One region of the Paenibacillus sp. FSL M7-1046 genome, then DNA from elsewhere that is predicted to be linked to it. Evidence: riboswitches for the same ligand, from Rfam matches in the RefSeq annotation. Region 1 holds a riboswitch; the other holds the start of a gene.
What was found. A riboswitch is a leader RNA that binds a small molecule or an ion and turns the genes downstream of it on or off. The one in region 1 is predicted to bind glycine.

Region 1 (15,944 bases):
TCAACGGTCTGGCCGACAATCCGGCCCGGCATGCGGCGCATCAGATGCTCCGCTACGGCGAAGAATCCGCAGGTTGGGCCGCCCAGCGAAGCCGGAATGCCCAGCGGCTGCGCATCACCGACGACAATGTCGGCGCCGAGCTTGCCCGGCGTTTCCAGTACGCCGAGCGCCAGCGGGTTGGCGCTGACGATGAACAGGCCTTTGACGCCGTGGATCAGCGGCTCGATGGCACCGAGATCTTCTATCGCGCCGAAGAAGTTCGGTGACTGCACCAGGACAGCCGCCGTGTCGCCGTCGATGGCTGCGGCAAGCTTCGCTTGGTCGGTTACACCGTCTTTATAGTCAATCTCTACGACATCGAGGCCCCAGGCCCCTGCCGAAGTGCGCAGCACCTGGCGGGCCTCAGGATGCACGGTGCGGGAGACAATCAGCTTTTTGCGTTTGGTGGCACCAGCTGCAAGTACTGCCGCTTCCGAGAAAGCCGTAGCACCATCGTACATGCTGGCGTTGGCCACCTTCATGCCGGTCAGCTCACAGATGTAGGACTGGAATTCAAAGATCGCCTGCAGCTCGCCTTGGCTGATTTCCGGCTGGTAAGGGGTATAGGCAGTATAGAATTCCGAACGGGAGATGACATGATTGATGACGACAGGGATATGATGGTCATAGAGGCCGGCGCCGAGGAAGCTGGCGTGGGTATCGAAATTGGCATTTTTGTCGGCCAGCTCTTTCATATGGCGCAGCAAGGCGTATTCATCCAGCGCCTCCGACATCGGCATAGTTCCCTGATAACGGACGGCCTCGGGGATATCGGAGAACAGCTCCTCCATGGACTGAATTCCGACTGCTTCCATCATTTCGTTGCGGTCTTGTTCAGTCATTGGCAGATAACGGTGCTTCATTGCGGCTTCACTCCCTGGCTCTTTTTGTAGAATGGCGCTTTGACCACGACAGCCTTGAGCTGCTTGCCGCGGATCTCTACGTTTACCTCTGTGCCTATTTCACTGTAAGCTGCATCCAGCAGCGCAAGTCCGAGATTGCGTTTGAGTGTCGGTGACTGGGTGCCGGTGGTCACTTCACCGATCTTTACTCCATCCCCGTATACAGGGTAGTGGGAACGCGGAATGCCGCGGTCGATCATTTCCAGACCGACAAGGCGGCGGGGCAGACCGTCAGCCTTCTGCTTCACCAGCACATCACGGCCGATGAAATCTTCTTTGTCCAGCTTCACGAAGAACTGCACGCCTGCTTCCAGCGGCGTAATATCCGCCGACAGCTCCTGGCCGTACAGCGGCAGCTTGGCTTCAAAGCGCAGCGTGTCGCGTGCGCCAAGACCGGCTGGTGTCAAGCCGTGCGGAGCCCCCGCTTCCAGCAGGCCGTTCCACAGCGCAGCCGCTGTATCCGGCGGCGCGTAGAGCTCGAATCCGTCCTCGCCGGTATATCCGGTGCGGGAGAGCAGAACGTTCACGCCGCACACCTCGGCGTTCTCGATGAAGTGGAAAGGCTTCAGCTCAGCAATGGGAGCCGCTGTAACTTTGGAGAGGATGGCCTCAGCCAGCGGGCCCTGCAGGGCGAGTAGAAGAGTCTCATCCGAGATGTTGCTCAGGCTGACGCCGCTGAATTCTGCGGTTAGATGCTCCTGCAGCCATTGAAAGTCCTTGTCGATGTTGGAGGCGTTCACGACAAGCATGTAACGCTCTTCGCCGAGGCGGTATACGAGCAAATCATCGACAACACCGCCGTTTGGATATAGAAGCAGCGTGTACTGCGCTCCACCGTCTGCCAGCTTGCTGACATCATTGGTCGTCATTTTTTGCAGGAAGGCTTCGGAGCCGCTGCCGCTAACCATGAATTCACCCATATGCGACACATCGAACAGTCCGGCTTGCCCGCGGACGGCCTCATGCTCCCTGACGATTCCTGTAAACTGCACCGGCAGCTCCCAGCCGCCGAAGTCAATGCATCTGGACTCCGCATAAGCAGAATAAAGGTCATAAAAAGGCGTTCTTTTCAAAGCGTTCATGTGCTCACTCCCTTGGTCTGATTACATGCAAGCCTAACGGGATTTCCTTTGCCGGCAGGGACGGAGTCCGTTTCTGCCCATTAAAAAAAAGGACAGGCGGAAGCCAAATATGCGCACGCGCATATAGACTTCCGCTCTGTCCTTTGTACCTGAGAGTTACCCTGCTGTGAACCCGGCAGGTTTCCCCGTTGGTGACCAGTACGCCGCAATAGCAGGGCCTGATGCTCTCCAGAGATGCGTCCGGCAAAGGTCCTTTTGCCTGAGAGATTCACCCCTTAGAGGGCTTACTCCTTCGGCGCCGTCTTCAAGAGGCGGTCTCTCCCTATGCCATCATTCGCAAACCGTATAATTTTCTGCTGTCTCCATTAAACCGGGTATGGAGGTCCACTGTCAACAAAAAAACGTCAAAAAGATGACAAATTTAAATTTCCTGTCAGTTATATTGACATTGAGCAGGACGATAACTTAGTCTATAACTAAATTTACAACTCCAATTCGGAAATGAGGCGGCTTGAAATGAGTGAAGTGCTAGATAACCTGCTGTACAGCGAAGAGCATGAATGGGCGCAGCAGGGCGAAGGACGTTTAATACGTGTTGGGATTACGGATCATGCCCAGCATTTACTAGGCGATATCGTATTTGTGGAATTTCCTGAAGTTGGATCGGCTATTTCTGCCGGGGACAGCGTGGGCAGCATTGAATCCGTGAAGACGGTTTCCGAATTATATTCACCGGTATCGGGAACGGTGACCAAGATTAACGATGCACTGGAGAACAGTCCGGAGCTGATTAACGATCAGCCGTACAGCGGGGGCTGGATTTTTGAACTGGAGATCGAAGGCGAGTATGCCGAAGCCGTATCGGGACTGCTGGACGCAGCCGCTTACCGTGAACGGGTTGGGGAATAGCAATTGGTTTTGTGAAAAATTTATTAAAGACGGATTTCGCGCATTAGCTGCACTAATGTGAGGAGTCTGTCTTTTTGCGCTTTCAGCGGCTTGGAAAATCTGCAAGTCCCGGATAAAAATGTGGAGCCATCCGCCACAAGAGGGGCAGCAGTGCAAGGCTAATCAGGACGAATAAACAGCATAAAAGGATAAATCTGTAGATTTTGCGAGGGGGTGCAGCCGGTCTGAGCACAAAGTAATAAACGCCGATAGAGTAAAAGGGATACAGCAGGACAGCTGCCATGGCCATGCAGACAAAAAAGGTCATCTCACCGGCTGAGCTGGGGATCATTGTGTCCGGGTAATACACGGGATCAAGCTGCAAAAAGATAACCAAAAGTGGCACATAAGCGAAAAACAGGTGCAGAAAAAAGCAGCGGATGCGTCCGTTGTCGGCCAGACCGTAGAGCATCCACCAGACTCCCAGCCAGGGCAAGGCAAAAGCGCCGCCCGCAAGCAAAAAACGAACGGCGATTTGAATCAGCTTGCTTAGCGGATACACATTGGCTTGTTCGCCCCAGAAAAGGGAGTACGACGAGAGTAAAAGGAAATAAGCCATGCCCCCAACGAAGAACGTAATGATTCCCTGGAGAAACGCGGTAACCAATAGCGAGACTAGTAGACGCAGATTTTTTAAAAATCGGGTGGGATCAGGTGATGTTCCGTTTAGAGTTTCCATACCTATTCAGACTCCTTTAGAAGCAAATGTAACCTTTCATCATCTGCTGTTCTGGGCTGATAGGCGGAATTATTCTTCGTCTTGAAGCTGCCGCAGCACGATTAGCTCGACGCGGCGGTTTTTCTGTTTTCCAAGCAGCGTAGTATTGTCGGCAGCGGGCCGGGTATCGGCATAGCCGGCATACTGGAAGGTATCCGGATCCAGTCCTTCATTGTCGAGGAAGAAACGCAGGATGGAGAGTGCCCGCGCGCCTGACAGCTCCCAGTTGTCGTTATAGCGCGAGCCAACCGACACCGGGGTATTGTCGGTATGTCCCTCGATGCTGATGGATGCGCCTATGCCGCGGAACAGGCCTGAGAGCTGGCGGAGTGCAGGGAATGCAGGTGCTTTCAGCTCGGCTTTGCCGGCATCGAACAGGAACCGGTCGCTAAGCGTAATGGCAATGCCCTGTGGTTTATCTGCAACAAAGATCTGATCTCCGAGGTTGTTGTCTTCAACATATTTGGTGATGACGCCCATCAATGAGGCCAGCTTCGCTTCCTGTTCCTTGAAAGCCAGTTCACGTGAAGAAGGCGGCTGTGCCGTCTCTCCGGCATTGGCCGTGCCTGCAACTTTGCTTCCTGTTCCATTATCTTGACTGCCTTCGCCAGCGACAATTGCAGAATTGCTTCCTTGTTTCTGACTGTTTGCTGAGCCGCTGTTTTCCGTTTCTTGTTGGCTCTCCAGAATGCCATCGCCACCTTCAAGCACGGGGTTGCCGCTCCTGAACGTTTCCGAAAGGGAACCGGTGACAATCTTGTATTTCTGCACGTCCAGACTGCTCATGGCGAACATAATGACGAAAAATATAAGTAAAAGTGTAATGAGATCGGCATAAGTGATCATCCAGCGGTCATTGCTCTCCCGGCTTTCGGCGTGCTGCTCACGCCGGTTTCTCTGCCTCATAGCAGCCCTCTTGCATACTCACGCTCACGGCTTCCGGCAGAATCCGCAGTGAAGGAGCTAAGCTTCTTGCGCACCAGCTGCGGATGATCCCCGTTCTGCAGGGCCAGAATGCCGACCAGCAGCATCTCCATGCCAGCCAGCTCGGTTTGGCTGCGGGATTTGATCTTGGAGGCAATGGGTAAAAATATTAGATTAGCGCTGGCTACACCGTAAAGCGTCGCTGTAAAAGCGACTGCGATGGATGCTCCCAGATTGGAAGGATCGGTCAGATTGCTGAGTACATGGATCAGTCCCATGACCGTCCCGATAATCCCCATCGTTGGTGCGTAGCCTCCGGCCGCCTCAAATATTTTGGCGTAGCCGTTGTACTTCAATTCTTTGGCGTCCATGTCCAGCTCCAGAATCTGGCGGACCTCGTCAGCATCTGTGCCGTCGACGATCAGCAGCAATCCTTCACGGGTAAAGGGATTGGGATGTTCTTCGGCTTTTTGCTCCAGCAGGAGCACACCGCCGCGCCGGGTAATAGCAGCCATGGAGATCAGCTCCTCCGCGTTCTGCTCACTCAGGTCCGGATGCCTGCCGAAGGCCATGCGCAGTGCAGCAGGGATGTGGCGCAGTTTAGATGCGGGAAAGCTGATGAGAACAGCGGCCAATGTGCCGCCAAAGACAATTAGTGCAGCATTAGGCTGCAGCAATCCGGAGAGATTGCCGCCTTCCCAAAAGAAGCCGCCGATCATAGCGGCCAGTCCAGCCAGGAGGCCGATAATTGCGGTGATATCCATAGGTTATGACTCCTTACTTTTCTATATATTATGGTTTGCATGAATGTAGGCAACACTGTATAATAAACGGGAACAAGTATTCTTATCTTCCATATTTTTCAGGATTGTATGGAGAGCCAGTACTTAGGGCCACAATTATACTATACTACTATATTTTAGACGATAGAGGGGAGACGGGCAAATGAGCGATATTGTCGTCAGTACGAAGACTTTTGAACTGGAGTCCGAATACACACCCCAGGGCGATCAGCCTCATGCCATTGAGGAATTATTGGACGGCATCCGGCAGGGCAAGAAGCACCAGACGCTGCTGGGAGCGACGGGCACAGGTAAGACATTCACCGTCGCACAAGTGATTTCCAAGTTAAACCGCCCCACGCTGGTAATAGCGCACAATAAGACACTTGCTGCGCAGCTGGCGAGTGAATTCAAAGAGTTTTTCCCGAACAATTCGGTAGATTACTTCGTCAGTTACTACGATTACTACCAGCCAGAGGCTTACATTCCCTCCTCCGACACCTACATCGAGAAAGATTCCAGCATCAATGAAGAGATAGATAAGCTGCGCCACTCCGCGACCAGTTCATTGTTTGAACGGCGCGATGTTATTATTGTAGCGAGCGTATCTTGCATTTACGGCCTCGGTTCGCCGAAGGAATACGGAAGCCTCCTGCTCTCGCTGCGGGTAGGGATGGAGAAGCCACGCAACCAGATCTTAAGCAGACTAGTAGATATCCAGTATCAGCGCAATGACATGAATTTTGTCCGCGGTACATTCCGTGTGCGCGGTGATGTGGTTGAGATCTTCCCGGCTTCCCAGGGAGAACATGCCATCCGGGTAGAACTGTTCGGCGACGAGATTGAACGGATTACCGAGATTGACGTGCTGACCGGAGAATTAATCGGTGAACGTGAGCACATCGCGATCTTTCCGGCATCTCACTTTGTAACCCAGGAAGAAACGATGAAGGTTGCGATCGTCAACATTGAACGTGAACTGGAGGAACGGCTGGCCGTTCTTCGCGACGCAGGCAAGCTGCTGGAAGCCCAGCGGCTGGAGCAGCGGACGCGTTATGACATCGAGATGATGAAGGAGGTCGGCTTCTGCTCCGGGATTGAGAACTATTCCGGACCGCTCACCTTCCGTGAGCCGGGAGCAACCCCTTATACCTTGATGGACTACTTCCCGGATGACATGCTGATTGTTATTGATGAATCTCATGTTACCCTTCCGCAGATTAGGGCCATGTATAACGGTGACCGTGCGCGGAAGACCGTTCTGGTAGAGCATGGGTTCCGCTTGCCGTCAGCGCTGGATAACCGGCCGCTTCAGTTTGAAGAGTTCGAAGACAAGGTAAGCCAGATCGTCTATGTATCCGCCACGCCAGGTCCATACGAAATGGAACACTGCGATACGATGGTGCAGCAGATTATCCGCCCTACCGGTCTGCTTGATCCGATTATTGAGGTGCGTCCGACAGAAGGCCAGATCGATGATCTGATTAGTGAAATCCGCGAACGTGTGGAACGCGATGAACGGGTACTGGTAACGACACTTACGAAGAAAATGTCCGAGGATCTGACCGATTACTTCAAGGAGATCGGGATCAAGGTCCGATATATGCACTCTGATATCAAGACGCTGGAGCGGATGGCGATTCTGCGTGATCTGCGTCTCGGTACGTTCCATGTCCTCGTGGGTATCAACTTATTAAGAGAAGGACTGGACTTGCCAGAGGTATCCCTTGTCGCGATTCTCGACGCCGACAAGGAAGGTTTCCTCCGTTCTGAACGCTCACTGATTCAGACTATCGGCCGTGCCGCCCGTAACTCAGGCGGCCGCGTCATTATGTATGGTGACCGTATTACGGATTCCATGGAGAAAGCTATGAGCGAAACTGAACGCCGCCGGGCGATTCAGATTGCCTATAATGAGAAGCATGGAATCACCCCGACGACGATCAACAAGAAAATCCGCGAAATCATCGAGGCGACCAAGGTCGCCGAATCCAAGGCCGAATATCTCACCGGCGTGGGCGGCAAGATGAACAAGAAGGACCGCCAAAGCCTGATGCAGCGTCTGGAGGCCGAGATGAAGGACGCCGCAAAGAACCTGCAATTCGAGCGCGCCGCCGAGCTGCGTGATGCTTTGCTGGAGCTGCGGGCCGAGTAAATATTTTAGCGAGTACTGGAACGGCGCTTCCCAGGCCGTTCTTTTTAGATAAACTGCTCCGTTGTCTTGTTGCCTGTTGTCAGCGCATCCCGCAGGGACAGCTGCCCTGGCGGTTCCGGTTCTAGCGCATCCCGTAGGGACAGCTGTCCTGGCGGGTTTACGGTTTTAGTGCATCCCGTAGGGAGAGCCGTCCTGGCAGTTTCCGGTTTTAGCGCATCCCGTAGGGACAGCGTCCCGGCACGCAGCAGCATGCAGCGTGCCGACCAGCGGAGCACGGACGTTGAAGCGGTCCCTTTAGGGACAAGCGCTCCGAGCACCACAACAGCTAAGTACAGCCCCATCCATCTCCTTCGCCAACCTTGCGGGTGTCCAGAGGGCGCAGCCCTTGGGGCCCTCCCTTGGAAGGGAGGGTTTGGGAGGGATCGGAAATATTTTGAAATGTGGCTTTTAAATAAAGCTTTGAACTAGTTTTGAACTAAATGATGTATATAAAGGAGAGGTACCGTTGGCGAACGAAAATATAGTAATCAAAGGCGCGAGGGCGCATAATCTCAAGAACATTGACGTAACGATTCCGCGGGACCGCTTCGTCGTGCTTACGGGACTTAGCGGCTCCGGCAAATCGTCGCTGGCGTTCGATACGATCTACGCGGAGGGACAGCGCCGTTATGTCGAGTCCCTGTCGGCGTATGCCCGCCAGTTCCTGGGCCAGATGGAGAAGCCGGACGTTGATTCCATCGACGGATTATCTCCGGCAATATCGATCGACCAGAAGACTACAAGCCGCAATCCGCGCTCAACGGTAGGTACGGTTACGGAGATTTATGACTATTTGCGGCTATTGTTTGCCCGGGTCGGCCATCCTCATTGCCCGGATCACGGGATCGAAATTACATCACAGACCGTCGAACAGATGGTGGACCGGATTATGCAGTATCCCGAGAAGACGCGGCTGCAGATTCTGGCACCGGTTATTTCCGGGCGCAAGGGTGAACACAAGGGGCTGTTTTCGGATATCTCCAAGCAGGGATTTGTCCGTGTGCGCGTTGATGGCGAACTGCGGGAAGTCACTGAAGATATCCAGCTGGAGAAGAACAAGAAGCATACCATCGAGGTCGTGGTTGACCGCATTGTCATCAAGGATGATATGGAGACTCGTCTGACCGACTCGCTTGAAACAGCCCTGAAGCTCTCAGGTGGACAGATTCTGGTTGATGTTATCGGCCAGGAAGAACTTCTGTTCAGTTCAAATTTTGCTTGTCCAGTATGCGGATTTAGTATTGAAGAGCTGGCACCGCGGATGTTCTCCTTCAACAGCCCTTTCGGCGCTTGTCCAGAGTGTGATGGACTTGGTGTGAATATGGTTGTCGATCCCGATCTATTAATTCCGGATTCCGAGAAATCGATTGAAGAAGGAGCATTTCTGGCCTGGACTGGCAGCACATCGAATTACTACCCGCAGTTTCTGAAATCGGTCTGTGAGCACTTTAAGATTCCACAAAATGTTCCTGTAAGCAGTCTGACTCCCGAACACATGAGCAAGCTGCTCCACGGTACAGGCAGCGAGAAGATCCGGTTCCGGTATGAAAATGACTTTGGCCAGAAAAAAGATGCGCTGGTTGCCTTTGAAGGAATTATTCCGAATCTGGAACGACGTTACCGCGATACGGCATCGGATGGAATCCGTGAGTTTATCGAAGGTTTTATGAGCGCCAAGCCTTGTAATGTGTGCAAGGGCAAACGGCTGAAAAAAGAAATTCTTGCGGTCACAATTAATGAGCAGAATGTAGCGGATGTTACGGATCTCTCGATTGGCGACTGTTTGGACTTCTTTGATAAACTGGTGCTTAGCGAGAAGGAAACAGCCATTGCCCATCTTATTCTGAAAGAGATTAGCAGCAGACTTGGCTTCCTGGTGAATGTGGGTCTGAATTATTTGACGCTCAGTCGTGCGGCAGGTTCACTCTCCGGCGGTGAGGCGCAGCGGATCAGGCTGGCGACGCAGATTGGCTCCAGCTTGATGGGCGTTCTGTACATCCTGGACGAGCCAAGTATTGGTCTGCATCAACGAGACAATGACCGGCTGATCGCCACACTGGGGCATATGCGAGATCTCGGCAACACATTAATTGTGGTTGAGCATGATGAAGATACGATGATGGCGGCAGACTATATTATTGATATCGGACCGGGTGCCGGTATCCACGGCGGACAGGTTATTGCCCAAGGGACGCCGCAGGAAATCATGAAAGACCCGAGTTCCTTGACCGGAGAGTACTTAAGCGGACGCAAGTTTATTCCGGTTACGTCCAAACGGCGGCCAACCGATGACCGCTGGCTGGAAATTCGCGGAGCCAAAGAGAATAACCTGAAGAACGTAAATGTCAAGATTCCGCTGGGCGTCTTTACTGCAGTGACTGGAGTTTCCGGTTCCGGCAAATCGTCGCTGGTTAATGAAATCCTCTATAAGAGCCTGGCCCGTCAGTTGAATAAGGCCGTTAAGGTCCGTCCCGGCCTGCATAAGGAAATTCGCGGTCTGGACAATTTGGACAAGGTCATAGAGATCGACCAATCGCCGATCGGCCGCACGCCGCGTTCCAATCCGGCTACCTATACCGGGGTGTTCGATGATATTCGTGATCTGTTCTCCAAAACCAATGAAGCTAAGGTGCGCGGATTCCAGAAGGGCCGCTTCAGCTTCAACGTCAAAGGCGGCCGTTGCGAGGCCTGCCGTGGAGACGGAATTATCAAGATTGAAATGCACTTCCTGCCGGATGTCTATGTTCCTTGCGAAGTATGCAAAGGCAAACGATACAACCGCGAAACACTGGAAGTGAAATACAAAGGCAAAAACATCTCTGATGTGCTGGAAATGACGGTAGAGGATGCAACCGGGTTCTTCCAGAACATCCCGCGCATCCACCGCAAAATGCAGACCTTGCTGGATGTGGGTCTTGGGTACATCAAGATTGGCCAGCCGGGAACGACGTTGTCCGGGGGTGAAGCACAGCGCGTGAAGCTGGCTTCCGAGCTATACCGCCGCAGTACCGGCAAGACACTGTACATTCTGGATGAACCGACAACAGGGCTGCATGTGGATGACATCGGCCGCCTGCTGGAGGTGCTGCACCGCCTGGTAGATTCCGGCGAATCCGTTCTGGTTATCGAACATAACCTCGATGTGATCAAGACGGCCGATTATGTTATTGATATGGGACCTGAAGGCGGCAGCGGCGGGGGAACGGTACTGGCTACAGGAACACCGGAGAAGTTAATCACCGTTGCGGAGTCCTATACCGGCAAATACCTGAAGCCGATTCTGATCCGCGATACGGAGCGGACTGAGGCTCTGCAGCTGCAGACGTCGGAGACAGTATAACTGCACTTCATGAAGAACAAAAGAGCCACAGCATTTTCGCCGTGGTTCTTTTAGTTTTTGGGTGAAAGCCATTATAGAAATAAGGACAGCTTAATAGTTGAATCAGGCATATCGGGAGCATGTCCGCAGTAAGATTCAAAGAGAAGGATTTGCGTTGAATGATTAGCAGAGATGGAAAACAGCCTTACATATAATTTGCTCTTTGAAAAATCAATAAAAAACAAGGTGTCAATGAAAAATATCATGATTTTTATCCCGAATCCGGCGCTAAAAAATATTTATCGTGACTTTTACATAAAATTTATGCAATTCCTATTGCGTCACTGAAATGGTAGCGATAACATAGAGGGAGATATGGATTAGATGAACTTGCTTGACAACACTTTCGAGGAGGTAATGCCATGCTGCTTGCAGAAGCTGCTGCGCAAGAACCGTCTAAATTTCATACCTTCGATGTATTTATGATCGCCTTTACCATCCTGATACTCATCGGGGTCATCCGGCTGCTGCGGGCTCCGCAGAAGAACAAATTTGCGATTGGCTTTGGAGTGGTGAGCTTGCTGGTATTTGCGGTTTCGGACTACGCGATGCTTATGCACTGGTTAAGCTGACACAGGAACGCTGCCCTGCTTCAAATTCAAGTCAAAACAATTGCAGATTTAAGTTTACCCAAAGACACCTTTAATCGCCGTCAGGCGTGACTAAAGGCGTCTTTTTCAAATTTCGCACTTCTTCATATGAGTTGACTGCATTATGTACAACCTGGAACAAGGTCAGAGAGAGCGCCCGGCGAAGGCTGGGGAAATGGGGGGAGAATATGGTTAAGAAAAGCCTCGGACTGTTGCTGTGCGGAGTATTGCTGACAGGAATAGGAGGCGGATCGCTTTCTGCGCAGGGGGCGCCGTTTCTAGATGGCTTGCAGACTGCGGGGAATGTATCGTCTTCAGTAAAGATCAAAGAAATAGGAAGTACCCTGACCGGCAGCAAAAAGAGTGCAGCCTCGATAACCGATCCGGTACCGCAAATTATCAAAGAGGTTTCCCCGTCGGTAGTAGGAATTATCGGCAAATATTCAGAAGATCGCTCTAATGCACCCAATGACCGTTTTAATCTGTCCCATGGATCAGGTATCATCGTCAGGGCAAACGGCTGGATTATTACGAATGCGCATGTGATGAAGGGACTGCAGAATGCTGTGGTCGTTACATCGGACGCGAAGTCCTACAGCATCACAAATACGTATCTGGATGAGGTTAGTGACCTGGCACTGATCAAGATCAATGCCAAGGCATTAAAGCCTGCGAAGTTTGCCCAATCTGCTGCCAGCCTTCAGGTTGGCGACAAAGTGATTGCCATCGGTACACCCATTTCCTTCTCACTGCGAAATTCTGCCACGGTAGGGGTGGTCAGCGGTCTTAACCGTTCAGTGGATGCTGCCTATCGGCTCATCCAGAGTGATACAGCGATTAATCCAGGCAACAGCGGTGGTCCGCTCGTCAGCATGAAAGGCGAGGTACTGGGCGTAAACAGTCTGAAATTTGCCGCAGTAGGCGTAGAGAATATGGGATTTTCTATCCCGTCTGATACTGTACAGTACATTATGAACCAGCTGTTCAAGTATGGAGAGGTAAAACATCCAAGTCTTGGCCTGGAGCTGGAGGAAAGCTGGTCTGCCTTAGTGGGCCTACCCTCACAAGATCCCTTAACAGTTACGAAGGTCATCTCTGCGGAAGCAGACAAGGCAGGGATTCTTGAAGGGGATGTTTTATACGCGATTAACGGCCACCGTGTCGGTTCCTTAGTGGATGTTAATGAACTTTTTAAAAGCTACGCACCGGGTGCGGTGGTAAATCTGCTTATGCAGAGCGACGGTGATATTGTTACCCGGAAGCTCACGCTTGGCCAGGGCGATCCCCTGATAAACAATGAAGAAGCTGATGTGGAGGGTGATGCTGATGGACAAGCGGAAGAGTAAAGGGGTACTGGGAAGAGAGGGGCGGAAGAGGGACCGCAGATATACTTATCGTGGTCTATGTACAGCGATGCTTGCTCTGGTGCTGCTGCTGACTGTGCTCCCGGCCACAGAGGTGCACGCGGCGGAGAAAGCCGAGCTACAGCTCACCCTTAAGGTCGGCAGTCCGGCTGCAACGGTGAATGGCAAAAAAGTTACGATTAAGCAGCCTTTTATGAAGAATAGTACCGTCATGGTGCCGCTCGGCGTGTTCAAGAAAACATTTGGCAGCACAGTTTCCCTCGAACCCGGCGATGTGGTCAAGGTGATGTACGGACGGCATACGGGAACGATGGTGATAGGCAGCAGCACTGCCTGGAAGGACGGCGTCAAAATCAAACTTGCTGCACCGCCGCATATGGTCTCAGGGGTTTTGATGGTCCCGCTGAGGTTCGTGGCAGGAGTGCTGGACGCACGTGTAACTTCCGGCAGCAACGGTGAGCTGGTAGTGTCGCTTGTGCCATCAGTCACTGAAGAAGAGGCGCCCGGGGATAGCGGCATTGACAGCGATGTCGGTAAGACCCGGATAGGGAACAGCCATTTTCAGTGGAGCATGAATTATCCTCCCGGACTGGTGGTTGGCGACAGCGGCGGCAATGAAGGCGTGGCTACCTTTATGAATTCAGAGAATCAGTATTATCTGGAGGTTCATGCCTCACCGCAGGAGAACCCGGCAGACCCGGAACAATTGCTGGATGGGCTGCTCCGCTCGGCTGAAGAAGGCGGGGAAACGATTTTGGACCGGGAAACTTATCCGAATGCCGTTGTTCCCTACGCGCGAATTGTCAGCAAGGATTCCAGCGGCGCACTGTGGGAGAACAGGCAATATAATGCCGGAGGGAGATTGTATGAGCTGTATCTGACCGATGACAATGCAGCGAACTATAAGGATTTTGATAAATATGCAGTGCTGTTGAACTCCTTCCGGCCAACCTTTGACCCGAATGATAAAAGCCAACGTGATCTCTCCACAGTGAAAAACGGGCTGCATGAAGGGTACAATGAGGACTACGGCATTGCGCTGCAGGTCCCTGCAGACTGGAGTATGGATGACCAGCATCTGTATTATGAGAGCAAACAAGGGAGCTATTTGCGCGTGAAAGTGACAGCTGCTCCGTCCGGTTCTACGCTGGAAACCTGGAGCAAGGAGTTGGAGGCGCAGATTCGAGCTAACTATGTGGACGGGGCTTATACGATTAAAGAAAGCACGTCTGCAAAAGTTTCCGGTCAACCGGCGCGGGTCATTGAAAGTCTGCTGAATCCGGGCAGCGGCTGGATTACGAAATATCAAACCCTGCTGTTGAAGAATGGGCACCGCTATTACGTAGAATATGTGGCAGTTGCCGGTCAGGATGAGGACAAGGCACGGTTCAAGGATATTTTAAGCTCAATCGATATTGATTTTGAATTAATAAAAGAGAACTTCGGGCGGCTGGAAACAGATGACTATCCGGTACTTTACGCTAAAACAGTCAACAAAAGCTCCAACACCTATGGCTACAGCATTCAGATTCCGTCATTATGGACAGCGGTCCAGGATGTCTTTGAAACCCAGAACATAGAATACCGCTTCACCGGAGGGCGTTTCCAAATCACTGTGAGCCCCGAAGGTTCAGCCGAGTACACTGTGAGCCAGCTCCAAAGCTACTATCAGAACACGAAGAATGACCCCAAAGGCCCGAAGGTCGAACGTGTGGAGGACATCACCTTTGCCGAAGTTCCAGCCACAAGCCTTACTGTGCACCAGAGCAAAAACGGCATTCCTTACCGCACCCAGCTCATTGTTTTTAGCAAAAATGAACGGGTCTATACCCTCACTGTCACGCTAAACGATGCTAACGCAACGCCTGAGCAGCAGACTCTAATAGACAAGACGTTGAAGTCTTTTGTGTTGGCGGGGGAGAAAAAATAGGTAGGACATGTTGAGGAATAAATAGTATTATTGCAGACGAAGAACGTCCCAAGTTGCCAATTTTGGCTGGGGCGTTCTTTTTTTATGAAGAAATGAGTTTGGCTAGAGGACATCTATATGCCTAAAGGTTCTGCTGCAAAATGTCTGGTGGCCACTTTTGGCCTGGAATGTGATGGTTACCAGAGTCATGTCAAAGATATGGACAGAGAGATTCAGTTACTCTTTGAACCGGGATACTTTTTTATCAGGGCCGGGTTGGAGAATCATTCATTTCTCATTCGACGATGCACAAAGACGGAAGGGATAGGTTAGGAATAAGTTCGGTTTAAATAATCCGGTTAAAGTCCTTTCCCTGTATAATTTCTGGCAAATCAATGGCGCAAGGCTGTGATATTTGATACAATTAATAAGTTAAAGAGATGGAAATGACCCGTCCATATGACGGTTTGGGAGGATATAAATGAACGAGCAAGGAATACGCAGGGAAGACGTGGAGCTGTTGGCTCCGGCAGGTGACTGGGAGTGCATGCGTGCAGCGGTGGCAAACGGGGCAGATGCTGTCTTTTTTGGCGTAGAGAAATTTAATGCACGGGCCAGAGCAAACAATTTCCGCTCGGAGGAGCTGCCGGAGATTATGGCATTCCTGCACAGCTATGGCGTGAAGGGGTTTCTGACCTTTAATATACTGGTGTTTGAGAACGAGCTGGCAGATGCAAAAGAATTGATTGATGCCTGTGTAGATGCGGGTGTGGATGCGGTGATTGTACAGGATTTGGGGCTCGTCAAAATGATCCGCGAGATTTCTCCGGACTTCCCGATTCACGGCTCGACGCAAATGACGATTACTTCACCGGAGGCGGTGGAGTTTACGAAACCCTTCGGGCTGGAGCGTGTAGTGCTCGGCCGTGAGAACAATCTGAAGCAGATCCGCACGATCGGGGAGCAGGCCCGCCTGCCGATGGAAGTTTTCGTGCATGGAGCACTTTGTGTGTCCTATTCAGGGCAATGCCTGACCTCGGAAATGTGGGGTGGACGTTCCGCGAACCGCGGGGAGTGTGCCCAGGCTTGCCGTTTGCCGTATGACCTGATGGT
Region 2 (15,944 bases), 520 kb from region 1:
TCGTATTTTTCAACAGGTTGGACAAGTGATTTTTGAAGCCTTTATGCTCAACGAATACAGCAAAGACCTTCCGGTATTCATAAAAATAATTTAAGAATGTAACCAACTGCTCCTGTTCATTGCTGCTCTTCACTTGTAATAGCGGTTCAACTTTCATGGACAGGTCGTCAAAGATTTCATGTACGATCTGGCGCAACAAATCGTTAATATCCTCATAATGCAAATAAAACGTTGCACGATTCAGTTCTGCCCGGTTGGCGATTTTTTGGACGGTCAGCTGCGAAATATCCGAATTTTCTTCCAATAATGAAAAAACGGCATTCTTCAGCATCTTTTTCGAGCGAATGGCTCGTGGATCTACTCTCTTTTGTGCAGACATTTCATCCCTCTATTATCGTTTATTTGTCACTTCATCTACTAATCCAACCGTTCTGTCGATTAGTCAACATTTTCAATAAAATTGTAAATAGGAATAATTATTAATTACTGATATGATTCATTTTATTGACACTGTGTCGAAAAAGCAATGAAGAGGGGATTACACCGTGCAAGAAGACATTAAGAAAATAAATAAAGGGATCTTATTAACCATCTTAATTTTGGGTTGTTTCTTATCCACACTCAATCAGACGCTATTAAATGTCGCCTTAAGTAATTTAATGAATGTATTTCATGTGACGGCAACGACCGTACAATGGATTTCAACGGGCTTTATGCTGGTCAACGGGATATTAATTCCGATTACAGCCTACTTAATGAAACGCTTTACAACGCGGCAGTTATTTCTAAGCGCCATGTTATTTTTATTAATGGGTTCGATCATTTGTGCAGCGGCACCAAGCTTTATTGTGCTCTTAATAGGACGTATGATCCAAGCCGCCGGTGCAGGCATTATTATGCCGCTCATGATGAGTGTTGTGCTCGCTATCTTCCCCATTGAGAAACGCGGCAGCGCTATGGGGCTGCTTGGACTGGCGATGATTTTCGCTCCTGCCATTGGACCGACTCTCTCGGGATTTATCGTCGAATATCATTCTTGGCGCTGGTTATTTATTGGCCTCATCCCACTTGTCGTCATTGTTATAGCGTTGGCCTTCAAATATTTAGTGAATGTATCCGAAACGTCTAAGTCGAAGCTCGATGTAGTAAGTGTTCTTTTATCAACAATCGGATTTGGCTTAATCTTGTACGGTTTCAGCAGTGCAGGCAGTAAAGGCTGGGGCGATGTAGTGGTGATCCTGTCCTTAGGGATTGGGATCGTTGTAACGGCCATATTCTGTACTCGGCAAATCAAGTCCGCTGACCCGCTGTTAAACCTGTCTGTCTTCAAAAATAAAGTCTTTACGTTAACGTCTCTAATTAACGTGCTAATCACGATGATGATGTACGCAGATATGATTTTATTGCCTATCTATCTACAGAATGGCCGTGGATTTACAGCATTTGATGCAGGCCTTCTATTATTGCCGGGTGCGCTTGTAAATGCGTTCATGTCACCCGTCACCGGTAAATTATACGACCGTTTCGGTGCGAAGCCGTTGTTCATCATTGGTTTACTGTTTATTATTCCATCCATGTGGGCGGTAACAGATCTGTCTGAATCGACAACGTATATGTATTTAATGATTCGTACGATTTGCCTGCGAATTGGATTAAGCTTCATTACCATGCCACTCAATACGGCGGGACTAAATGCGCTGCCCAAGCAACTCGGTACACATGGTACAGCAGTGAATAATACCGTCCGCCAAATTGCCGGGGCGATTGGTACGGCTGTCGTGATTACGATTTATACAGTGCAGGCAACAAGCCATGCAGCTACAGTGCTCCAATACAATCCTTCTACTACTGCTGAGCTCCTTAAATCCCTCACATCAATTTTAGGAGCAAGTGACGCCTATTACTTTATGATGATTTTATCCATTGCCGCACTTGTTATCACATTATTTATGCCCATGAAAAACAAGCTCATGATTGAAAAGAAAGCAAACGTAGTCAACAAGGAAGAACCTCTGTTGTAACACGCATGAGCTGGAAATATCAGTATATGAAGAATCGAAGCCACTCTTTATGCGGAGTGGCTTCGATTCTATTATGTCCGCAATCCAAAAATACGCATAGCGCATTCAACTGTGAATTGAGTCAATCCCTCATGCAAATCAAGATAAATTAATCCTGCCCCATTAAAATAAGCAAAATAGGTCCAACCGATGACTTTCGCATCCCCTTCACTTAACTCTCCCAATTCTTGTCCTTTTCGAATGAGCGGCTCAAGTAAATTTACAAACTTCTCTCCAAACTCCGTCAAAGCTTTGGTCAATTCAGGGAACTGGTTCGGCTGCCCTAACACCTGCTGGAGCAAACGCAGATATGTGCCTTGCTCGACAACCATTCGGATTTGAACCTCGATCAGCCTTCTTAACGACTCGGTGGGTTGATTATCTTCACAAATGATGGACTCGTAGAACAAAAGGCTCTCCTCTAACGGCTCCAGCACTAACGAATGGATTAGCTCTTCCTTGCTCGAAAAGTATGTAAATACAGAAGCGTGACTAACTCCTGCTTCCTTTGCAATGTTTGAAATGGTAGTTAAGTTGAAGCCATTCGCGGCAAATAGCCTTTTCGCAGCATCACAAATTGCAGCTCTTTTCTCCTGTCGGAGTTCTTCATTAATTTTACGAGCCATAAGCATTACTCACCTCGGGTTTATCTTACCATATTTATTTCTTTTCGTTGATTAATTGACTGGTCAGTTATATAATTATTTACAGAAATAACCTTAAGGAGGGAACGCGCAGTGAGCTTATCTCATAACGAAACCACCGTCCACGCTTCGGATAACGGCCTTACAGTCAGACATATTGTACTTCAAGGCACTAATCATGATATTGGAAACTATATTGGACAAATGGCACTCGACCGGTACACCTTGCATCGTCAGATCCCCGGTGATGACCCGATAAGGATTCGAAATCAACATAAGTACTTGAAAACGAACTATCCCGAGCACTACGAACGAATGAAGGGAATTGCCAAGGCTTTTGACGTTCAGTTAGATGAAGGCTTGTATGATTGCAGCGGTATTATGTATCAGAAACAATCAATCGGATGTTCTTCTATTTACTTTCCCAACCATACGACCTCTTCTGGGGCGGCAATGCTCAGCAGAAATTTCGATTTTCCGGTGATGGCTGTAAATGAACCTTATATTTTTGAAATCTACCCGGATAAGGGATACCCTTCGCTATATTTGTGCAGCTTCGAACTGGTCAGCGGAGTGCTGGATGGAATCAATTCCGAGGGATTGACCGTGGCCGTATTGGCAGATGACGAGAGCTTTATAACCCATCCTGCAGAGCCAAACGGCGGGTTGTATGTGGGTCTTCACGAATTGCAAATCATGCGTTATTTGTTGGACCGGTGCCGTAATGTTGACGAAGCCAAAGAAGCGCTGCTGTCTCTAAAACACAGCTACGCGCAATTGCCGCTGCATTATATTATCGGGGATCGTTATGGGCAATCTTTCGTCTGGGAGAATTCCTATACTGCAAATCGCTATTACATCCTAAACGGAGATCACAAACCACAAGTGGTCACGAATTTCTTGTTGTACCGCTATTTATCCGGAGACAGTCTCCCGGACGATCCCAAGCCACAGGGAATGTACCAACGGTTCCTCACCTTACAGAAGAAGTTAAGCGAGAAATCTCATTATACAGAGGAAGCTATGAAGCACATTCTTTCCTGTGCTCATGTTTGTCTTCCAGAATCTTATCCCCACCGAACTTTATGGCATAATTTATATAACACGAAAGACTGCAGTATGGAAATCAGTTTCTACGCTGGCGAGGGTGTAGCGGACAGTAAACCTTTACGCACGGAGTACTTTCAGTTTCAGTTGAAATGAGGGCAATTTCGTTTCGTTTCAAGGCCATCTATTGCAGGATGGCCCCTTATCACCATTATTTATAACCCTAGATCCCGCTTGAGAAGGCTTATTGTTTATTCAACGGAGGGCCATTCCATTTACGGCTTGTCTCTCCGGTAAATATCAATGCTTTTATACCCTTCACCCAGAATCTTCTTCATTTCCGCCCTCCGTTTTTCTCTAGTCTCCTCTTGTACAGCGCTGTATACATAACGGGCCCAATCCTTTCGGTAGCCGGGCGTAAGGGATTGGTAAAAAGCCAGCTGCTCCGCACTATCCGTCAGATCCTGCTCCACAGCAGGGATCATAGAGGTGTAATCGTCCACACGTTGACTTGGCTTTGAAGATGCATCCTTGTTCTTCCGCGCCTCCTCTTTGAATCCGACAACGGTAAACACATCATTTAAGCCCACCATACGTGCAAACTTCAGGTTGCTTGTGCCAATATAACCGTCCTCATCGGCTCCTACCCCTTCAAAAAGACTGTCTCTGTGAATGTAGGCCGAATAAACCTTATTCCCTTTTTTGGGATACGCAGCGAACAAATAGCCGCCTTTATTTAAATAGTTGTGATCAATCACTTTATGGACGAGATCCTGTAGCGATTCCATATTGAGCACATAAGCAAAAATCAGATCATAACTGCTGGCTGTTAATTCAGTATCATGCTCTGCTAATCCCGCTAAACTGTCGTCATTCTCTGGTCTGTACAATACAGCAACCTTTTTGAATTTGTGCATATTTAGCTTTTCTACAATTGTTTTAGCCATATACGGCCCCCCGTTAAATGTTGTCTTTATTTAGGGTTGCATAACCGTTGCCTTTTTGCAAGCCGTGCAGCTTCTGCAGCCCCATAAGGAAATACCTTCCTTGCTGAAAAAATCAAAGCAGCCCCTAAGACCCCTGAAATGTGGAGTTGGAGGCTGCTTATGAGAAAATGTTCTTTACTTTAAAGCTTGCACATTAGCTGTTAACTAATATTACTTCGCGCTGCGGTCCACAAGTTTACGAGGATCCACTTTGTTGTCCATCAGAAGCGGAGTCTTTGCACCTTTAGCAATTTGATCCCAGGCTACCACTTTAAAGTTTTGGTTAAGCTCTTTGCCATTGTTAATGTTGGAATCATCCTGTGCGATGAAAATGCCATAAGGGAACTGTTCGCCCAGTCCGAACCCGAGTACATCAATACCATCAGTTACTGAGGTGCCATCGGTCAATGCGCCATCGGCGATATTGAAGCTAGTAAGGTAAGCGTTATTGCCTTCACGGTCATATATTGCGTAGCTGTCACTGCCTTGGCTGGAGGCGATTAAATAACCTTTGCCGTCGGCACCGTAATAGAGAGTCAACCCTTCAATATCATCCTGCAATCGGCGTCCGTCCGCAATATCGACAGTGGATAGAGGTTTTGTGCCGCTGTCCGGCTCCGCATTATATTTGTATATCGCGTAATCCTCTTCCGCTATATACATCATGCCATACTCATCATCAGCTACCATACCTTCTGATTGCGTAGCCAGCTTAAACTCGCGAACGAGCTTACCTGAAACTTTGCCCTTCCCGTTGTCAGTCAGCTCATATTGCTCAAATTCGCCTTCTTTACCCAGAACCAGAGCGTAATACTCATCCGATTTCAGGCTATGGTAAAGGCTGAATCCGTATACCTCTTCCATCTTCGCTTTAATGGGCTCTGCTACAATGTCAGTCAACTTCCCGGTTGCCCCATCCATAGCAAAAATATCGATCGTGTTCGTAGAACGGTTCGTCGCGCCAACAATATCTACTTTTTTATCGCCAAGCAGAAAATCATAACGTATATCAATATTATTCATTTTTCCTACTTTATAATTTTGAAGCTCCTTGCCGTGCAAATCATAGACGAGGACACCTCCGCCTTTATTCGTGGCAATGATTTTGGAATTCGCCGGGTTCGCAGAATCGAGCCAAATGGCCGGGTCATCGGCTGCATCCTCGCCATCTTCAACGGCTGCCGTCTCTACCTGAGCGGTTACCGAATAAGGGGTGATGATATCTGCGGAATTGATAAACTTTGCATTTTCCGCCAGAATAGCTTGAAGCAGCTTGGAAGGAATGTACATCTTGCCATCGACTAATTTGACCTCCGCTGGAAGCTCGCCTGCTTTACCCGCTAGACGATATTCCTTATCGCCTGCCGTGAACGTGCCTGCGAATCCGTTCTTCAGCTTGACCAGTGCCGACTTATCGTCGCTATCCCATGTGATAGTTGCTCCGATCCCATCCATGTGCTTGCGCAGAGGTTCATATCCTTTTAGGTCTGAGGCGGATGCTGCGTTAGTTGTTGCGGCAGGAAGTAGAGCGCCTGCAAGGAGCAGCGTAGATAGTACAGTTTCCCATGTTTTCATTGATGTTCAATGTTCCCCTCTATTGTTAGTAATTGCTTAACTATAGAAGATGAGTGTAAAAGAAGTATTAACGGACAACTAAGCCTTTGTAAAATTTACAATGTAAATTCAAGATAGCATTTGAATGCATCTCATAGTTCTAGACTGCCTCTATTTTTACTCAGCAGGGAATTTGCTCATATCCATATACAGCACATTCCAGCGATGACCATCCAAATCAGCAAAACCTGCACCATACATCCAACCCTGGTCATGGGGCTAGCCGTAGATGCTACCGCCAGCCTTTACCACCTTCGTTACCATTTCATCCACTTCTTCCTTGCGATCTGCACCAATTGTAAACAATACTTCAGTGCCTTTCGTTGTATCTGCAATATCATTTCCTGTAAATCTTTCGAACGTGGACTCCGTAAATAGCATCACAATAACATTCTTGTCTCCGATGACTAGACTAGCTTTATCATCAGCATTTCCAGGTCCTTGATTCAAAGAAAATCCAATCTCCGTGAAAAAATCTTTTGATTTGTTGATATCTTTAACTGGTAGATTGATCCATATTTGCCCCGCCATAGTTATTCCTCCTTATAAACAAAATTATGTCCATTTTCATTTATAAGAATAACTGCCGGAATTGCTTCTTGAAAGGTGATATTGAAGAATTTCAATTTTTTTGCCTAAAAAATAACTAAGGCCTGAGGCAATCCCCTTTTCTATTAAAAGAATGATCGGGTCAGGCATCCATGGGATGTGATTCTGTACTGATTATTTTGCTGCTTCTTTCCCGCTTTCTCCGATTCGTCGAATACAAAACAAATAATAAAATAAACCATAACGGCGTCAATAATAAGGCCGGACGTGTTTCTTCAGCAAACAGCATAATAATGAGTATGATTGCAAACAACGCTAGGACTACATAATTAATAAATGGGGTGAACGGGGCTTTGAATTTTGACTTCGCCTGCAATTCCGGCTTTGTTTTCTTATACCGCAAATGACAGATCAGAACGATACCCCAAACCCAGATGAAACAAATGGCACTGATGGTTGTCACGATTCCAAAAGCAGTCTCCGGAATCAGCTTACTCAAAAGAGCTCCCACAGATAACACAAGCGTGGAGATGAAGAGCGCATTGCTTGGGACATGATTTCTATTCAGCTTTGCAAAATTGGCTGGAGCCTGGTCATTCCTGCTCAAATTATATAGAATCCGGCTTGTTGAGAACATTCCGCTGTTACAGGCAGACGCGGCTGAAGTCAATACGACAAAGTTAATAATTCCAGCAGCAATCGGTATCCCCACCAAACTAAACGTTTTAACAAAAGGACTTTCTGCCGGATTTAGTTCCGTCCATGCGTTGATGCATAACAAGGCGATAATGGCACCCACGTAGAAAAATAGAATTCTTAAAGGAATTTTATTAATAGCCGATGGGATGGTTTTTTCTGGATTGGATGTTTCGGCTGCCGATACCCCCACCAATTCCACACCGACAAAGGCAAACACAACCATTTGGAAGGAAAGTAGGAACCCTGAAACCCCGTTCGGGAATATCCCCCCATGTGCCCAAATATTACTGACAGTAACCGTTCCGTTAGCCGTTTTGAATCCAATCACCAGCAGGATTGCCCCGATAACAATCAACGCCAGAATAGTCACTACCTTGATTAATGCAAACCAAAACTCCAATTCGCCAAAACTTTTTACAGTTAATAAATTGAGTCCTAATAAAATGATCAAACAAATGACGGCAGGGATCCATTGCGGGATATCAAACCAATATTGTACATATACGCCAACAGCTATAATATCCGCCATAGCCGTCATGATCCAACAAAACCAATAGGTCCATCCGGTTACAAATGCTGCGCGCGGTCCAAGATAATCTTCAGCGATGTCTGTAAAAGATTGATAACCCGCTTTTGACAACAGAAGTTCTCCCAAGGCCCTCATAACAAAAAACACGGCAATACCGACGATTAAATAAGCAAAGATGATGGATGGTCCTGCGAGTTGTATAGCTTTACCTGATCCTAAAAACAATCCGGTCCCGATGGTGCCGCCAATTGCAATGAGCTGAACATGCCGATTCTCTAAATCTCTCTTTAGTTCTTGTGGTGCCATGTGAAACTCCCCCTCTAAATCTAAATATTTCTTTGTGAAATGATGAACAAGTAAAAATGACAATAAAAAAAGAGACTGGATGCGCTCCAATCTCACGGTCATAAGAATATTAAATAAAATACATTCATCATTCTGACGCTTATCAGAATAACAAATGAATTATCCAGTACTCTTCTGTCCTTTTGCCTGAGATTGTGAACCCTTCGGCGCCGGGGAATCCCCACGGTCTCTCCAGAAGCTGCTCCTGCTATAGTGTGATCCATAGCATTCATAGCTTAGAAATTATTTGATTATAGGATCATAACTTCATTTAAATATTTTTCAATACTAATCATAGTCAAAAGTTTTGTCAATAACATTAATTACCACCGTGCTTCGCCAAAATAATTATGATAGGGCTTGAACGTTGCCAGCACTTCGTCTACCTTACCCATTCGTTCCTCCAGGCTTCCCCGAAGTGTGATGTAGGGAATCCGCCGCGCCTTCAAATCCGCAATAATTTGCTTATGGAAAATATGCCGCTTCTGATTCCCGCTGCGGTCCCATGTATCCTCGTAAGGAATGTCGTCGTCGCACAGGAAAAAAAGGTCATACCGCTGTGCATTTTCCAGGGCGATCCGGGTTAAGCGTTCAGGGGCCCGGCCGTGGTAATCCAGGGCAAACATATAAGTCGTGATCGCATTGGTATCGACAAAAAGATATTTATCCGCTTGCAGTAAAGCCCGCTCTTCCCGCTCCATATGGCCGACAGCAATTTCATCGAACGCCTCCAAGCCAATTCGGCGGTCCACCTGATGCTCCGTCCAATAGTCGCGCCCGTATTCGCTCGCATAGGTTGTGCGATACCGCCGGGCCAACGCTTCGGTGATCGTGGATTTGCCGGTAGACATCGCTCCCACAAAAACCACTTTTGTTATTAAATCCCGATACACGCTATCGCTCACATATTGCCGGTACTTGTAAGGATCCGAACGGACCATGGTAGCTGAAACCGGTACCTGCCCGCGAGCTTCATCCACCCGCCGGTCTACTGCGCCCAAAGCGATGCTCATATGCTCTCCGTAAAACTCGCTGGAGTAGAAATGCGTCACTTGCTCGCCTTTCAGTAACCCCAGAATATATTGCTCCTCCCTTATCTCATGCTCCCGGTCGTTCGAATACCCGTCCGGACCGTCCCAGGCTTCAATCACCCGCACCGCCGGGTAGAGCTTGCGAATCCAGTTGGCCCGGATTTGCAGCGGGATCGGGGTCACCGTCGTCTCATAGATCACTACAATCAGTTCGTCGACCTCTTGCAGCGCCGTCTCGAACATGAACTGATGCCCTTTATGCAGCGGGGCAAACTTTCCGAGCGTTAAGCCTAATCTCTTCATGCTGATACCTCCCTAGCGCCCTTGTTCCAATTGTAGTAGCCGTATACAGCGTTAACCAGATACGCGCTCCACATGACGATCATCAGCAGGCCTTCACCGCTCCCCTCTAGCATTCGAATTACCCACAGCAGAACCGTGAACATATTGAGGACAATATAGACCAGCCATTGTTCCTTGAATCTTCGAACCATTAATAGAGTGGCGACAACGGACAACACCGTCGTAATGGCATCAATATAAGGCGAATTCTGCCCCGGTATGAACGATAGACCCAGGCCCAGCAGCAGGCTGCCTAATACGCAGACCGCCCCCACAAGGAGCAGACGCTTGAGCTCCAGCTGACGCATGGACAGCTTGCCATCAGTCCGGTTATTTTTCCACATATAGAAGCCGACCACATTCATAGGAACAAAGAACAGCAGATTTAGCATAACCTCTCCAAACAAACCGTTGACGTAAGCCAAGTACGCATAACCAATGGTATTGTACATGCCAAACACATAACTCATCAGATTTCCCTTCGCCGCGAGCACCACACACAGCACCCCGGTGATAAAGACCGTAAATCCGAATAAAGAATCCTTAGAAATCACCGTAAACCCAACAGCAATTGAGGTAAACAAAACCAGCCAGGTCAACTCAAACAGGTTCCAATCGCCCCATGATTTATTCACTTGCATCCCCTCTGCTTTCATCCGATTTGTGCACCATAAAGTTAGTTCACTCTTACTTTCAACTTGATAATAACACATTGTTAATATCATTGAAAGCAAAAATGCACACTTGATGAATCGAATGTTCAAAAGGGAGGCTTCGTGCCTTGTGGCTGCTAATGTAACTGATAAGTTAATTCGTTTAACCACGCGGTCATTGAGGAGATTTTAAACCACAAGTTATAATTCAAGGGACTAGTCGAACTGATAAAAATTGGAGGGTATTCAAATGAATATTGAGATCGGAAAAAAAATCAAAACCCTACGTTTACAAAAAGGAATGACTCAGGAAGAACTAGCAACAAAACTGAATATGTCATCCCAAGCCATATCCAAGTGGGAAAACAACGTAACCATGCCAGATATTCAAATTCTCCCTGAGTTATCTGTGATTTTAGGGGTTACAATTGATGAGCTATTTGCATTAACTGATGACACACATCTAGAGCGTATTGAAAATATGATTAGTACCGAACATTTTATTTCCAAAGATGATTTTAATTATGCTGAACAATTTCTCAAAGAAAGGCTAACTAATGACGAAAAAAAGGCCCCATGTCTCACATTGCTGGCTCAGTTACACATTCATCGTTCAGAGGAGCACCGTGAATTAGCTTCCCATTATGCCAAGGAGGCCCTGTTATTAGATCCACATAAAAAAAGTAATCATAATGCTTTACGGGATGCGGAGAATGGAGTCATTTTTGACTGGAACTATTCAAATCATCATAAACTTATAGAGTATTATAAAAATTTCGTGCCAAATCATCCAGATTACTGGCAGGGTTACGTATGGCTTATGAACCACTTACTTGCAGATGGCAGATGCGCTGAAGCTAAAGAAACTCTAGAAGGATTGAACAAAATCCATCCAGGTTATTTATATCAATTATATGGAGGACTGATCTGCAAGGAAGAAAGCAACCTTTCTCAGGCATTAGTTCTTTGGGAGCAGATGACGGATCTGTATCCTGATGAATGGCGTACGTGGTCCTTTAGGGGAGACTGCATGGCGAAACTGTGCAAATACGACGAAGCCATCGAATATTACACAAAAGGATACGAACTACAACCCAATCCCAAATATATAGATGCATTGATAGCAATTTCACATATATATGAGATTCAAGGAGAATATGATAAAGCTATTGAGAAGCTTCAAGAAATTATCGAACAATTGGAAAGTAATTGGGAAATCACAAAGGGTAAGGCAGTTGATTTTTATGCAAGAGAAATAGAATATTTCAAGAAACTGTAAGTAAAGTGGCATAAACGACTAACTGAATTCCCCATTGATTGGCTAAATCGGTGTCCCGTGATCACAGCTTCCAGCGGCAGGTCATCTTTAAGTTGCCCCCGTGCAGCTCCGCGGTCAGCGTGCCGTTCATCTTGTCCATTAGACTTTTGGCGATAGAAAGACCAAGTCCCGATCCTTGGCCGGATCGGGTGCGGTCGACCGTGTAGAAGCGGTCAAATAGCAGCCTCACATCAATATCGGATAATTCCTTCGCTTCGTTAATGATCGTAAACTCGGCAATCTCAGGCTGTTGCTGGAAGCAAATTTTCACATGACCGATAGCATGCTTGATAGTATTGGTAAGCAAATTCTCAACGACCCTCCGCACGGCTGATTCGTCGGCATATACGGCTACCTCTCCCTCCGGCATCCGAATGTCCGGCGTAATGTCCCGTTCGTTAAACCGGTCGTAGAAACCGACCAGGATGTCTGACAGGAGGACAGTCATTCCGATCCGCTCAGTCTTAAGCTGATAATCGGAAGATTCAATTAGGGATAACTCGAAGAAGTCGTTCAATAGTGCTTGCAGCCGTCTCGTGCGATTTTTAACAATGGTGAGGTATTCGTGCTTCTCCTCAGGCGTAATAGGCTCTGCTTCCAGCAGTTGAATATAGCCAAATATGGAGGTGAGCGGAGTACGGATATCATGGGAAATGTTCGCAATCGCCTGCCGCAGCTCATTCTCGGTTCGTCTTCTGCGGGCCTCCGCGTCGACTACGAGATCGGACTGGCGATTAATTTGACCTGCAAGCGTTTCGAGCCTCTGGTCGAATAGAGTCACGTCTATTTTTTTGCCGGTTGTCCGTTCATTATAGTGGCGCAGCTGCTCCGTCATCCGCCCCAGCTCCCGCCTCATCAGCAGCAGATGGGCAAGCAGGAGAGCCGCCACCGTAACCGATATGAGCGTTATGATAAGCAAGACTCTCCCGCCCCTCTCATTATTATTTAATTTCTTTTCTGCGGAACACGAGAATACCGAGTAGCGCGGATACAACAATCGTCAGCACTGGCACGAGCAGGAGCGCTGGCAGATCGCCGCTGTCAATACTGGGCTTGCCGATATCGTTCATCAGCTTGAAGATAGAATAATCATACACTGTAGTAAAGAAAGGGATGTACTCACCCAAGCCCCCCAAAATCGTATCAATCATTAGGAAGAAAATCATCGAGAAGCCGATCGTCTTGCCGCTTTCGGTGAACACGGCAGTCAACAGCGCCCCGATCGCCGCGTAGCCTGCAGTATACAGCAGTGTTAGTCCGAGGGCCCGCGGTATGAAGGACGCGTCAAACCCCTCCGGCAAATGGCCGAAACCTGAAAGCAGGGAAACTTCGGTCGTGCTTACGATCGGGAATACGAGAGAGATAGCCATGGCTCCGACCGAGAATCCGATCAGTTTGGCGGTGAACAGCCGCCCTCTATCGTTGCCCGACGATGCGATCGTCTTCATGACACCCGTCGCATATTCATTGGCGATGAAGAATCCGGCCAGCGCTGCTACGCCGAATTTGATCACATAGCCATTGCTTGCAATAAATTGAATCAGAAATTCGGCTCCCGTGAACTGCGGCTCTCCACTCGACTTATGGTCAAAGTAGTAGAGCAGTGGATAGACCAGTGAAAGAATGGCGGAGATTAGCAGCAGCACGCGGAACGACCTATCCTTACGCAGCTTGAACAGCTCGGATCTAATCAGATTATACATGCCCGGCACCCCCGATCCGCTTCATGAAATAGCTCTCCAGGTCTTCGCCCATCGGCATAAACTGCTCAATTTCCAGACCTGCGGAGAATAGCGTCGAAGATACTTTACCTGGCTGTTCGATGCGGCCAAACAGCTTGATCGCGCCATCGGGCATCACTTCGAAATCGTTGGTGTGGAGTTCGTTCTGAATAACCGTTGCCGCCTTGTCCGGATCATCCGCTTTAATAAACACGTATTGCTGGCATTTATCATTCAATTCCTGAGCAGTGAGCTGCTCCAGCAACTTGCCGTTATGAATGATGCCGTAATGGCTTGCCAGCAAATGCAGTTCGCTCAGAATGTGGCTGGAGATCAGAATCGTTATCCCTCGTTCGTGGTTAAGCTGCTTGAGCAGCTCGCGCATTTCGATGACGCTCATCGGATCGAGCCCATTGGTCGGCTCGTCCAGAATTAGAAATTCCGGATCGCTTAGCATGGCGATTGCCAGACCCAGCCGCTGCTTCATGCCAAGCGAGAAATTCTTCACTTTCTTCCTGCCTGTTCCCTGCAGTCTGACCAATTCCAGCATCCTTGGGACGCAGTCTTTGCCGGGGATGCCCCGGAGGAGCCGGTTCACCTCCAGATTCTCGGCGGCGGTCATGTGGGGGAACAACGAGGGGCTCTCGATAATCAGCCCCATCCGCTTACGGGCCTGGGTCAACGCCCGCTCGTCGCTCGCGCCGAACAGCGCAATACTTCCGCCAGACGGAAAAGCTAGTCCGGTAACGATGCGCATCAGCGTCGATTTTCCGGCTCCGTTCTGCCCAATAAAGCCATATATGGAGCCTTTGCGGATAGATAAATTCACTTTATCCAGCGCTACGCTGCCTTTGAACTTCTTAGACAATTGATTCGTCTGCAATACATATTCACTCATTGTAGTCTTGGCCTCCCTTATGTGATAGACCAAGTATAGAAACGAAAACTTAAGAGGAGCTAAAGCCAATCCTTAAGAATGTCTTAAGGCTTTAGCCGATAGCCCATGCCCCATACCGTCTCGATAAATTCGCTGCCGGGCGCAGCCTTCGCAAGCTTGCTCCGCAAATTGCTCATATGAACGTTGACCGTATTGTCGTCTCCGTAATATGGCTCATCCCATACGCTTTCGTATAGATTTGCTTTTGTGAATACCTTTTTCGGTGCCGACAGAAGCAATGTGAGAATCTCATACTCCCGGGCGGTCAGCGCAACCTCTATCCCCTCTGCCGTCACCGTTTTGGAATCGTGGTCGAGCACAAGTCCCTTATGCTGCAGCACACTCAGCACAGCCGGCGGAGCAATCTGCGCAAACCGGCGCAGATGGGAATCGATTCGCGCCGAGACTTCCTCGATATCGAAAGGTTTCGTAATGAAGTCGTCCGCACCCCCGCGCAGCGCTGACACCTTGGTCTGCTGCTCACCCTTGGCCGAAATGATAATGACTGGCACGCCTCCCCGCAAGCGGATCCATTTAAGCAGCTCCTCGCCCGTCATTCCCGGCAGCATCAAATCTAGCAGTACCATGCTCCATTCCCGTTGCTCCAGATAGAGTAGCGCCTCCGTTCCGGAAAAGGCAGGCTGTGGCACATAACCGCTTTTTCGAATAATGCTGCACAGCAGCCGGCTAATGTCATTGTCGTCCTCGGCCACGAGAATATTTATTGAATTATCCATTTTTTCTCCTTGTATTATCCTTAATCGCCTGTCATTTAGATGTTCTATAGCCTATATGATAGTCGATTTTTACCTCTATTTCCAGAATAGCCTTCCTGATGCGGCCCTTTCGGTGTTCGCTGGAATCCGGTGGTTTTTTATGCTATTCAAATGTTCCACGTGGAAATTCCGCTCCAATCTGCCCGCCTCATAAATCTATTGCTTCAAAAATTCATCCACACTGATTTGCTGTAACTCATACTCCGCGCCGATGCTTTTTAATTGATCCTCTATTTTAGCGGAACCCCGGGCAATGCCCTTATACACCAGTAGAGGTGCCGCCTCCAGATAAGTTTTTGCCAGCGCATAATCGCAGGAGAATACCTTTTTGATAAACACCAATATTTTTATTTTGTCGGCGCCCGGGCCTGTAATGAACACTTTGTAGTAATCCAACTGCTCGTCTTCGCCCATCTCCCCTTCCTCCTCAATCCCCCTAGGAAGTAAGACGCTGCGAAGAAATTCGGTAAGATTATCATAAGCAACGGAGAAATCCCAAGAACCCTCTCCATGCCTTGCAGTATAAATCACGGTATCTCCTCTGGAGAGATCCAGGCAATACGGATCTCCTTCATCCGACGCAATAACGAGATAATCGCGCGGCCAATCGGTAATGACCTCTTCCGTAACGGGATTATAATTGTAGCCCGATTGGCCTTCAACCAAGTCCTTGGCACCGTAAATAAATAGATT

Region 2: another riboswitch for glycine. It lies ahead of NYE29_RS10775 (amino acid permease); the one in region 1 lies ahead of gcvT (glycine cleavage system aminomethyltransferase GcvT).

The regions. Positions count from the first base shown of each region.
Region 1 is NZ_JBBOXB010000001.1:2,984,046-2,999,989, forward strand. It holds gene gcvPA (aminomethyl-transferring glycine dehydrogenase subunit GcvPA) at 1-902, opposite strand, end outside; gene gcvT (glycine cleavage system aminomethyltransferase GcvT) at 899-2,023, opposite strand; glycine riboswitch at 2,261-2,357, opposite strand; gene gcvH (glycine cleavage system protein GcvH) at 2,540-2,932, shown strand; gene NYE29_RS13040 (hypothetical protein) at 3,015-3,650, opposite strand; gene NYE29_RS13045 (flagellar motor protein MotB) at 3,720-4,595, opposite strand; gene NYE29_RS13050 (flagellar motor protein) at 4,592-5,377, opposite strand; gene uvrB (excinuclease ABC subunit UvrB) at 5,559-7,550, shown strand; gene NYE29_RS13060 (hypothetical protein) at 7,595-7,891, opposite strand; gene uvrA (excinuclease ABC subunit UvrA) at 8,056-10,929, shown strand; gene NYE29_RS13070 (hypothetical protein) at 11,331-11,540, shown strand; gene NYE29_RS13075 (S1C family serine protease) at 11,726-12,904, shown strand; gene NYE29_RS13080 (stalk domain-containing protein) at 12,855-14,852, shown strand; partial or broken gene NYE29_RS34580 (hypothetical protein) at 14,951-15,150, shown strand; gene NYE29_RS13085 (DUF3656 domain-containing U32 family peptidase) at 15,313-15,944, shown strand, end outside.
Region 2 is NZ_JBBOXB010000001.1:2,462,177-2,478,120, reverse strand. It holds gene NYE29_RS10810 (TetR/AcrR family transcriptional regulator) at 1-379, opposite strand, end outside; gene NYE29_RS10805 (DHA2 family efflux MFS transporter permease subunit) at 546-2,021, shown strand; gene NYE29_RS10800 (TetR/AcrR family transcriptional regulator) at 2,093-2,686, opposite strand; gene NYE29_RS10795 (C45 family peptidase) at 2,798-3,907, shown strand; gene NYE29_RS10790 (YdeI/OmpD-associated family protein) at 4,027-4,698, opposite strand; gene NYE29_RS10785 (phytase) at 4,909-6,312, opposite strand; gene NYE29_RS10780 (VOC family protein) at 6,571-6,882, opposite strand; gene NYE29_RS10775 (amino acid permease) at 7,043-8,434, opposite strand; glycine riboswitch at 8,599-8,679, opposite strand; gene NYE29_RS10770 (AAA family ATPase) at 8,797-9,807, opposite strand; gene pnuC (nicotinamide riboside transporter PnuC) at 9,804-10,481, opposite strand; gene NYE29_RS10760 (helix-turn-helix domain-containing protein) at 10,750-11,778, shown strand; gene NYE29_RS10755 (sensor histidine kinase) at 11,840-12,736, opposite strand; gene NYE29_RS10750 (ABC transporter permease) at 12,759-13,520, opposite strand; gene NYE29_RS10745 (ABC transporter ATP-binding protein) at 13,513-14,436, opposite strand; gene NYE29_RS10740 (response regulator transcription factor) at 14,520-15,212, opposite strand; gene NYE29_RS10735 (SMI1/KNR4 family protein) at 15,408-15,917, opposite strand.